DNA from 3 places in the Lysobacter sp. HA35 genome. Region 3 is predicted to be linked to each of the others. Evidence: predicted binding sites of a transcription regulator. Region 3 holds the regulator's gene; each other region holds the start of a gene.
The links. Region 3 encodes FliA, which starts transcription of late flagellar genes. Its sites were predicted from a motif close to TAAAGTTTNNCNNNCNNNGGCCGATAA; they were not measured.
Positions count from the first base shown of each region.

Region 1 (3,273 bases), 920 kb from region 3:
TCAGCGCTTCGGCACCGACGGGCACCAGCGAGCCAGCGATCAGTTTCGGTTGGAAATTGAGCGAAAGCTCGCCTCGCTCGATCGCGCCGCCGAGCTGCACTTCGAGGTCCCACTGATCCGAGATGTCGACATCGCCAGCGGTATCGGGCGCGAACATGTGGCGAACCCCTGCACGTCGCGCACGCGACAACGCGGCCTCGGCGCGACGCAGCAGGAACTCGGAATGCGTTGCATGCCGTGGCGCCATCGCGATGCCGACGGTCACCGGCACATGCAATTCCGCCTGCCCTTCGCGCATCGGCCGCGCGAGCAGTCGGAACAACTTCTGCACGGCGAGTTCGACGTGCCCGGCATTCATCATGCCGGTGAGGATCAGCGCGAAGCGGTTGTCGCCGATGCGCGCGGCGTAGTCCTGCGGACGCGTGACGAATTCGAGCTGGCGTGCGAGATGGTTGAGCAGCCTGTCGCCCGTGGCAAACCCGTGCACGCCATTGATCTGCGCGAAACCGTCGATGTCGATGATGAGCAATGCCATCGCGGTGCGCTTGTCGGACGCATGCACGACTTGGCGACCGAGCAACGGCAGGAACGCGCGTCGATCGCGCAGACCGGTCACTTCATCGTTGTTTGCCGCGAGCACGCGTCAGTCCAGGAACAGCGCAGCGCGGTCGATGCCGTGGGCGCCAGCCGGCAGTCCGCCGCGCACGTTCAAGGGCGCGCCGTCAGCGTCGGTCGCTACTTCGGCGAGGTCGATAAGACGGAATTCCGCGAGCGGTTGCTTGTCGGGCGCAAGGATCAGCATCACCGATGGGCGCAGGCGCTTGAGCGTGTTGACCGACATGACGACGCCGACCGAACCGTCCGATAGCTCGATCAGGGTGCCGGTCGGATACACGCCGCAGGTGCGGATGAACTGTTCGACGAGTTCGGACTGGAACAGGCGGTCGCGCGTTTCGTACAGCTCCATCACCGCTTCGTGCGGCGAACGCGCACGCGCGTACGGGCGCTGGCTGACCATCGCGTCGTAGCTGTCGACCATGCCGGCGATGCGCGCGAACATCGGAATGGACGCGCCCTGAAGGCCGCGCGGATAACCCGAGCCGTCGTGTCGCTCGTGATGGTTTTCGACGATCTGGTGGACGATGGGCGACAGGCCCGGCGTCTCCTCCATGATGCTGCGGCTTTCGCGGACATGTCCGCGCAGGCGCTGCAGGTCGTCGTCGTCGATCGCCTCGGTCTTCGTAAGCAGCGAATCGGGCAAGCGCACCTTGCCGACGTCGCACAGCAATGCGCCGAGTGCGAGATCGCGCAGGTCGTCGCGCTCCAGTCCGAGGTGGCGGCCAAACGCCGCCGCCCAGATCGAACAGGCGATGCCGTGCTGGTAGACGTAGTCGCCCTTGCGGCGCATCTCCATCACCCACGGCAACGCGGTCGGGTTGCGGGTGATCGAGTCGAGCATGGTGTCGACGCCTTCACGCAGCTTGTCGGCGTCGAGCTTGCCGCCGCTGCGCAGGCCGTCGATGACGTCGCGCACGCCGGCTTCAAGCGTTTCATGCGCCTTCTCGGCGGCGGCGGTTTCGGCCCCGAACACGCGCGACAGGATTGAGCGCATCGGGCCTTTCGCTGCAGGCGGCGGCATCGCATCGAGGGTTGCGGCCGGCGAGTCGCCATCGAAGATGACGAACTGCGGCGACGGCGCCTTGCCGCGCGCGATGTCGACGCGCACTTCTTTGCACATGGCCCTGACGCGGCGCAGCTCGTCCTCGGTCTCGACCAGCAGGCCTTCGAAGGCGAAGCCGCTGCCGAGCCACGGGCGATCGAGTTCGCTGACGAACATGCCGCGCTCGAGGCCTGCCGTGGTGATGCGCAGTTCCTGGCGAAAATCCGTCGTCGCCGTTGCGCCACTCATCGCGCCGGGCCTCGGGCAGGACACGCGTCGCCAACGACGCACGTCGCGACGTCGGACAGGACACGGCGGCAGGGGACGGTCAGGTGGTGCATTCGCGATCGCTGGGAGCCTCTCGAAGGCCTAACGGCCGCCACGGCCCAAGCTTGACCCCCGTCGCGCTTCCAAAGCGCTGAAAGATTCATCGCGCGTCCGCGTGCCGACCGGCGGCACAAACGAAAACGCCGACCCGGAGGTCGGCGTTTCGCGGCGCGAATCGGCGATCAGACCGCGGGTTCGTCGTCCGCCGAGGCGTCGGGCTCGATCGCGTCCGGGTCATGGCCGGCGACGTTCAGGACGTGGCGGTCGATCGTCGGATCGGCGCCCTCCTCCGTCGGCACGACCGCGCCGGTCAGCATCTCGTCCTCTTCCTCAAGCGACACGTCGACGCGCTCGATCGCCTGCAGCGACTCTTCCGAGCCGAGCTTGATCAGCGTGACGCCCTGCGTATTGCGGCTGACCTGCGAGATCTCCGACGCGCGCGTGCGCACCAGCGTGCCGCGGTCGGAGATCAGAAGCACCTCGTGGTGGTCGCTGAGTTGGATCGCGCCGACGAGCTCGCCGTTGCGGTCCGTGGTCTTCAGCGCGATCACGCCCTGGATGCCGCGACCCTTGCACGGGTATTCCTCGAGCGGCGTGCGCTTGCCGTAGCCGTGTTCGCTGGCGGTCAGTACATCGCCATCGCCGTCGACCACGATCAGGCTGACGACGCGCGCACCGTCGCTGCCCTCCTCGCCTTCCGCCAAGCGCATGCCGCGTACGCCGGTCGCCGTACGACCCATCGGGCGCACCTCGGACTCGGAGAAGCGCACGGCCTTGCCGTTGCTCGCGAACAGCATGATGTCGCGCGTGCCGTCGGTGAGCTCGGCGTTGACCAGCGCGTCCCCGTCGTCGAGCGAGATCGCGATCTTGCCGCGCTGCAGGCGGAACGAGAACTCGGTAAGCGGCGTCTTCTTGACCGTGCCGTTGCGCGTCGCGAAGAACACGAACTTGCCCTCGGTGTACTCACGCACCGGCACAACGGCCTGCACCTGCTCGCCGGCTTCCAGCGGAATCCAGTTGATGATCGGGCGGCCGCGCGACGTTGCACCGGCTTCCGGCAACTGGTGCACGGGCAGCCAGAACACGCGGCCGGTGCTGGTGAACGTCAGCAGCGTGTCGTGCGTGTTCACCAGCCACAGCTGGTCGATGAAATCCTCGTCCTTGGTCTTGGCCGCATTACGACCGCGACCACCGCGCTTCTGCGCGCGATACGCGGCGACCGGCTGACGCTTGGCATAGCCCGAATGCGACAGCGTGACCACCACGTCTTCCGGCGCGATGAGGTC
Region 1 covers NZ_JBSSDY010000001.1:800,886-804,158, reverse strand. Annotated here, with positions in the region: gene ACVWZN_RS04120 (putative bifunctional diguanylate cyclase/phosphodiesterase) at 1-640, opposite strand, end outside; gene ACVWZN_RS04115 (HD-GYP domain-containing protein) at 644-1,909, opposite strand; gene gyrA (DNA gyrase subunit A) at 2,170-3,273, opposite strand, start outside.
Region 1: the regulator FliA is predicted to act here: its motif matches at 2,030-2,056, upstream of ACVWZN_RS04115 (HD-GYP domain-containing protein).

Region 2 (3,273 bases), 100 kb from region 3:
GCGCATGCGCGAACGACGAAACCCCGGCGGCGTGCGTCGAGGCGGAAGGCGATACGGGTTTGACGGACGCGATGTCGGACATGGCGACTCACATGTGCGAAACCCGGGGCGCGAACGCCCCGGGCTTCGTTTCCAGCCGGTTGTCGATCAGCGCAGGAGGCTGAGGACGCCCTGCGTCGCCTGGTTGGCCTGGGCGAGCATCGCCGTACCAGCCTGCTGCAGGATCTGCGTGCGCGACAGCTCGGCGGTTTCCTTGGCGTAGTCGGCGTCGCGGATACGGCTGCGCGAAGCGGACAGGTTCTCGGAGGTCGTGTTGAGGTTCGAGACGACCGAGCTGAAGCGGTTCTGCAGTGCGCCGAGGTTTGCACGCGAGGTGTTGACCGACTTCAGAGCCGCGTCGGCGACGTCGATCGCCATCTGCGCACCGGCGAAGGACGACACGTTGACGTTGCCGATACCGGTGGTGGTCGACGAGGTCGCCGAGAACGCGTTGGCGAAGCCGGCGACGGTCGCGTCATTAGTGGTGCCGGTGATCGTGATCGCGGCGGACGACGACAGCGTCAGCTGGCCCGAGGACTGGTCGTACGAAGCGCCGACGCCCGTCTGCGCCGAGACGCGGTTGATCGCTTCGGCGAGCTGGCCGACGCGCTCCTGGGCACTACCGGCGGCGGCGACTGCGCCGATGTCGGTACCGTTGATCTTCACGCCGCCCGCGGCGATCGCCGTGGCGAAGCCGGTGACCGCCGAAGCGCCGACCGAACCGGAGTAACGCGTCACCGCGCCGCCGAGGGCCGAGGTCTGAACGTTGGCGATCGAGGCGACGGTGATCGTCTCGCCCGAGTTCGCGCCGACCTGGAAGGCGACGCCGGCGAACGAACCGTCGAGCAGGTTCACGCCGTTGAACTTGGTGGTCGACGACACGCGCTGGATTTCCGACTGCAGCTGCGTGACTTCGGCGTTCAGCGCGTCACGGTCCGACTGCGAGTTCGTGCCGTTCGAGGCCTGCACGGCCAGCTCGCGGATACGCTGCAGGTTGTTGCCGACTTCGCCGAGGGCGCCTTCCGCCGTCTGGGCGAGCGACACGCCGTCGTTGGCGTTACGGGCAGCCTGGTCGAGGCCGCGGATCTGCGAGGTCATGCGCTCGGAGATCGAGAGGCCGGCGGCGTCGTCCTTCGCGCTGTTGATGCGCAGGCCCGACGACAGGCGCTGGATGCTGGTGGCAAGGCTGGCGCCGCTGGTGGTCAGGTTGCGCTGAGCATTCAGCGACATCACGTTGGTATTGATTGCTGCCATTTCACTTCTCTCCTGGTGAGGATCCGGCGGGGCGGCGAAAGCCTTGCGGGCCGGTTTCTGCAGGGTTCGGCGGGATTGCCTTCGCCGCTGCTGTGGTGAGTAACGGCAATCCAGTCCCGGGCTTTAGGCCGCTTGCGTGCGTCAAGACGTTTTTGCTCGACTTGTGATGCACGGCACGCCGGCTGCGCATGCGCGTTCGGCGGCGATGCGAAAAACTTGAGCGGCCGTGGGTGAACGCGTCACGTCGCGTCTTTGCATCCCAGGGGCAACGTTATCGGCGAAGTACGCGAAAACTTGAATTTCGCGGGGTTTTTCGCGGGTTTCGCGGTTTCGATAGCGAGCATCGCACGACATTGCGTCGCAGCACGTCGCGTCATGTCCCAACCGATTTCGAACGCGCAATGAAAAACGCGACACCGAAGCGTCGCGTCTGTTTTGTATGTCGATGTGCAGTGCGCGTCAGTCGTCGCGCATCCGCGCCAGGTGCATGCGGTCGAGTTGCATGACGTAGCGCAGCAGCCGCGCCTGGTCCTGCACGGTGAGGTCGACGAAGCAGCAACCCGCGCGCACCACGCGACGTCCGCGCTGATCGATGTGCGCGGCATGCTGCACGCGCAAGGTCACCAGCATCGGTTCCTGCTCGGGAAGTTCGAGCATGACGCCGGGAAACAGGTCGCCGGTGTTGATCTCGACGCTGTGGTCATCGCTCGTCAGCACCGCAAGGCCACCACCGCCGATGTCCGCGATCGTCGCGCGAACGGTGCGGCGTGCGCCGCCATCGGAATGCACGGGCAGGATGCAGGACAGCGTGCCCGGCGGTTCGCGACGCACATATTCGCGACGCTGCAGGTGCATCACCTTGACCGGCACCGGAACCTCGAGCGCGGGCAGGCCTTCGTGGATGCCGGTGCGCGCCGCGCCGGTGGCGAAGCGCACGGTGATGCGGTCGATCGAGCTTTCGAAACGCAGCCGATCGGCGGCGAGCAGTTGCTCGGTCAGCGCGGCATCGCGCGGCACGTCGATCCAGAACGAACCGCCGTCGACACCGAGTGCGGCGGACACCGCGTTCTCCGTACCCGCTGCATGCACGAGCAGCACGCAGCGTTTGTCGACGAGCTGGCGCAGGCAGCCGCGGATGTCGGCGGGGTGGTGAAGCATGTACTTCTCGTACAGGCTTTCCCCTTCGACGTGGGCGACGGGTCGTGGCTCGCTCATGCGTGCGCGTTCCGGGGGGCGGCGTCGGGTTGCCGCGGGTTCGGGTTGGGCATGCGGCCGACTTTACAACTTGTCGAAGAGGGACAGCGACTGTACCCGCAGCATCGTCTTCTGCGCGGCTTCGATGGCGGTCATCTGCAGGCTGAGCCGGGTGCTGGCCTCGGCGTAATCGGTGTCGCGCAGGCCGGACAGCGTCTGCTTGAGCGACAGTGCCGTGCCCGAGCGGTCGTCGGCGGACTGCGACAGCGATGCCAGCCGGCTGCCGGTGCTCGAGCGGATCGAGAGGAAGTGTTCCTGCGCGGAGGTCACGTCCGACAGCGAGCCGGCGAGCGCGTTCGACAACTGCGCCTTCTGCGCCGGCGTGGTGGCCGGTGCGTCCAGCGCGTCGGCGAGGTTCTGCAGCGTGGCGAACACGTCCTGGCGCGGCGCGGGCTGCAGGGTGAACGTATCGCCGGTGGCGGGCGCGCCGGTCAGCCGCGTCTGCACGCCGCCGGCCTGCAACGTGTCGCCGTCGGCATACGTGCCGCTGCTCACCACCGTGGCGCCATCGAGCACGCGATAGGCGGTGGGCGAGGTGAATTCGAGCATGAGCGTGCGGCCGCCCCATGCCGACGGATCGGTGACGCTGGTCGCCGCGAGCACGCCGGTGCCGGTGTTCGACGCCGTCGCGCGGCCGCGAATCGTGCCGTCGCCGGTGAGTGCGCGCATGAAGACTTCGCTGCCGGGATCAGCGTCGGACAACGTCATGTCCGGCGCGACGTCGAT
Region 2 covers NZ_JBSSDY010000001.1:1,621,308-1,624,580, reverse strand. Annotated here, with positions in the region: gene ACVWZN_RS07935 (flagellar protein FlaG) at 1-82, opposite strand, end outside; gene ACVWZN_RS07930 (flagellin) at 148-1,293, opposite strand; gene ACVWZN_RS07925 (flagellar brake protein) at 1,753-2,508, opposite strand; gene flgL (flagellar hook-associated protein FlgL) at 2,572-3,273, opposite strand, start outside.
Region 2: the regulator FliA is predicted to act here: its motif matches at 1,565-1,591, upstream of ACVWZN_RS07930 (flagellin).

Region 3 (3,273 bases):
AGCTGCACGACGTGCTCGAGGCGCGAGCACGCGTCCGGCAGCGATGCCGCGCCGGTGCCGCGACCGTCATCACCCAGCGCGACCGAGAGCTCGCGCGCAAGCCGCACGAGGCCCTGCACCAGCGGCTGCGTGCGCCACGAGACGAGGCCGTCGATCGCAGCGCGACAGCCCGCATCGTCGCCGCTTTCCAGCGAGCGCAGTGCGGACTGCAGCGTTTCGACGATGGCATCGCGTTCGGGGGAAACGACGGCAGCGGCCGCGTTCATGCCGCGGCCTCGATGCGCTCGAAGATCTTGGCGAGCTTGTCCTGCAGCACCGCCGCGGTGAACGGCTTGATGACATAGCCGTTCACGCCGGCCTGCGCGGCTTCGATGATCTGCTCGCGCTTGGCTTCGGCGGTGACCATCAGCACCGGAATCTTCTGCAGCGCCGCATCGGCGCGCACATTCTTCAGCAGGTCGATGCCCGGCATGCCCGGCATGTTCCAGTCGGTGATGATGAGATCGAACTTGGCCTTGCGCAGCTCGACGAGCGCGCTGTTGCCGTCTTCGGCTTCGGTGGTGTCGAAGAAGCCGAGATCGTTGAGCAGGTTCTTGACGATACGGCGCATCGTCGAGAAATCGTCGACGATGAGAATCTTGATGTTCTTGTCCATGGACGGGTTCCGGGCGTTCCTAGGTGAGCTATCGGCGTGGCGAGCGCGTTCTTGAGGCGCCGCGCTGAAATTCAGAAGCGAGACAAAGGCAGCGCGTCGCAACGCGGGACGCGACACGCTTGCGACGCGCATCACATGTCGCAATGTCGGCCCCGGTAGATGCGCCGCAATGCTGACGGGTGCTCGCGCACCCGCGCTACTTCACGCCTCGACGTGCTCCGCCGCCGTATCGCGCCAATCGCCGAGGCGACCGCGCAGCCGCAGCATTGCTTGCCCGTGGATCTGGCAGACGCGCGATTCGCTGATGCCGAGCACCGCGCCGATCTCGCGCAGGTTCATTTCCTGCTCGTAGTACAGCGATAGCACCAGCTGTTCGCGCTCGGGCAGGTTGCCGATCGCTTCGCCGAGCGCCTGGCGGAACACGGTGTGTTCGAGTTCGCGCGCCGGGGTGACGTTGCAGCTGGCCGCAAGGCGCGGTTCGCCGTCGAAGTCGTCCATCTGCTCGTCGAGCGAAAGCAGCTGGCCGCGCGAGGCGTCCTCGAGCATGTGGTGGTAGTCGTCGACCGACACGCCGAGCACTTCGGCGATCTCCGATGAATTGGCCGCGCGGCCGTTGGCCTGTTCGACCTGGCGCGTCGCCGACACCACGTCGCGGTAGCGGCGATGCACGCTGCGCGGCACCCAGTCGCCACGACGGATCTCGTCGATCATCGAACCGCGGATGCGGATGGACGCATACGTCTCGAACGCCGCGCCCTGATCGGCCTGGAAGTTCTTCGCCGCCTCGATCAGGCCGAGCATGCCGGCCTGGATGAGATCGTCTACTTCCACGCTCGCCGGCAGACGCGCGGCAAGGTGATGGGCAATTCGGCGCACGAGTTCGCCGTGTCGCACGACCACCGCGGTGGCATCGAAGCCATCGCTCGCGGTGCGCGTCTGCTTGTATTGATTCGCTTTCACTGCGGTCGCCGTCATGCTCATGCCGTCGCACTCCGCGCTGTGGGGATGAGTCGTTCCATGAAGAACTCCACGTGGCCGCGCGGGCCGGAGGGCGTCTGCCACTGGCCGGCGCGCTTGGCGATCTCGCGGAAGGCCATCGACGAAGGAGCAGCCGGGAAGGCGTCGACGACGGCCTCCTGGCGCTGGATCGCGCGTCGCAGCCATTCATCGCGCGGGATCGCGCCGAGATAGTTGAGCGTGACGTCGAGGAACTTCGACGTCACGCGTTCGAGCTTGTCGTACAGCTGGCGGCCCTCGGACGGGTGACCGACCTGGTTCGCGAGCACCTGCACGCGGGTGAGGCCGCGCTCGCGCGACAGCACTTTGATCAGCGCGTACGCATCGGTGACGGATGCGGGTTCGTCGCACACGACAACGATCACGTCCTGCGCGGCCTGGCAGAAAGTCAGCACGCTGTCGGCGATGCCGGCGGCGTTGTCGACCACCATCACGTCGATCGGTGCATCGAGCTGCGAGAACGCGTGCACCAGGCCGATGTGCTGCGCCGGGGTGAGTTCGGTCATGTGGCGCTTGCCGCTGGCGGCCGGCACGACCAGCAGGCCGTTCGGGCCTTCGATCAGCGTGTCGGCGAGTTCGCAGCGGCCGGCGAACACGTCGCTGAGCGTGAAGCGCGGCGACAGGCCGAGCATCACGTCGACGTTCGCGAGGCCGAGGTCGGTATCGAGAAGCAGTGCGCGGTGGCCGGCGTTCTGCAGGCTCATCGCGAGATTCACGGACACCGAGGTCTTGCCGACGCCGCCCTTGCCACTGGCAACGGCGATGACACGCACCGGGCCGGCGGCATCGTTGGCGGGCGTGGCCATGCGCGTGGCGGCGATGGGATCAGGCGACGACATGGCGTTCCTCGGTGGCAAGCGGGTTGTCGGCGGCGCGACGGAGTTTTTCGATCTGGAGCACGAGTCGCGACGCATCCGCGGCTTCGAGGTCGGCCGGCACCTGCTGGCCCGCCGTCGTATATGCAAGGGGCAGGCCATGCTTGATCGCGACGGAAATCGCGCTGCCGAGGCGTCCGGTTTCATCGAGCTTGGTCAACACCACCGCTTCCGGCGCAGCCATGCGGTAGCGACGCACGGCTTCCGACATGTCCTGCTGTTGCAGGTTGGCCGGCAGCACCAGCAGCGAACGCAAATTGCGCGTCGCACGCAGCCACGTGACCTGGCTGAGCAGTGCCTTGTCGCGCGCCGCGTAACCTGCGGTGTCGACGAGCACGAGCGGGTAATCGACGAGCTGGTCGAGCGCGTCGGTCAGGCCTTCGGGGCCTTCGGCTTCGCAGACGGTGATGCCGAGCTTGCGACCGAGCGCATGCAGCTGCTCGCGCGCGCCGGGGCGTTCGACATCGGTGGTGACGAGCGCGACGTCGCGTGCGCGGTGGCGCTGCGCGAAACGTGCGGCGAGCTTGGCGAGCGTGGTCGTCTTGCCGGCGCCGGTCGGGCCGATCAGTGCGAACACGCCGCCGTCTTCGAGCGGTTCCGAACGCGCGATGGTGAGCATGCGCGCGAGCTCGGCGAGCAGCGGCGCCTTGACCTTCGCCGGCTCGAGCTTGGGATCGATGCGCTGCGCGATGGACTGCGCGAGCGTGTCGTCGATACCGTAGGCCT
Region 3 covers NZ_JBSSDY010000001.1:1,724,240-1,727,512, reverse strand. Annotated here, with positions in the region: gene ACVWZN_RS08625 (protein phosphatase CheZ) at 1-266, opposite strand, end outside; gene cheY (chemotaxis response regulator CheY) at 263-655, opposite strand; gene ACVWZN_RS08615 (RNA polymerase sigma factor FliA) at 857-1,630, opposite strand; gene ACVWZN_RS08610 (MinD/ParA family protein) at 1,633-2,511, opposite strand; gene flhF (flagellar biosynthesis protein FlhF) at 2,498-3,273, opposite strand, start outside.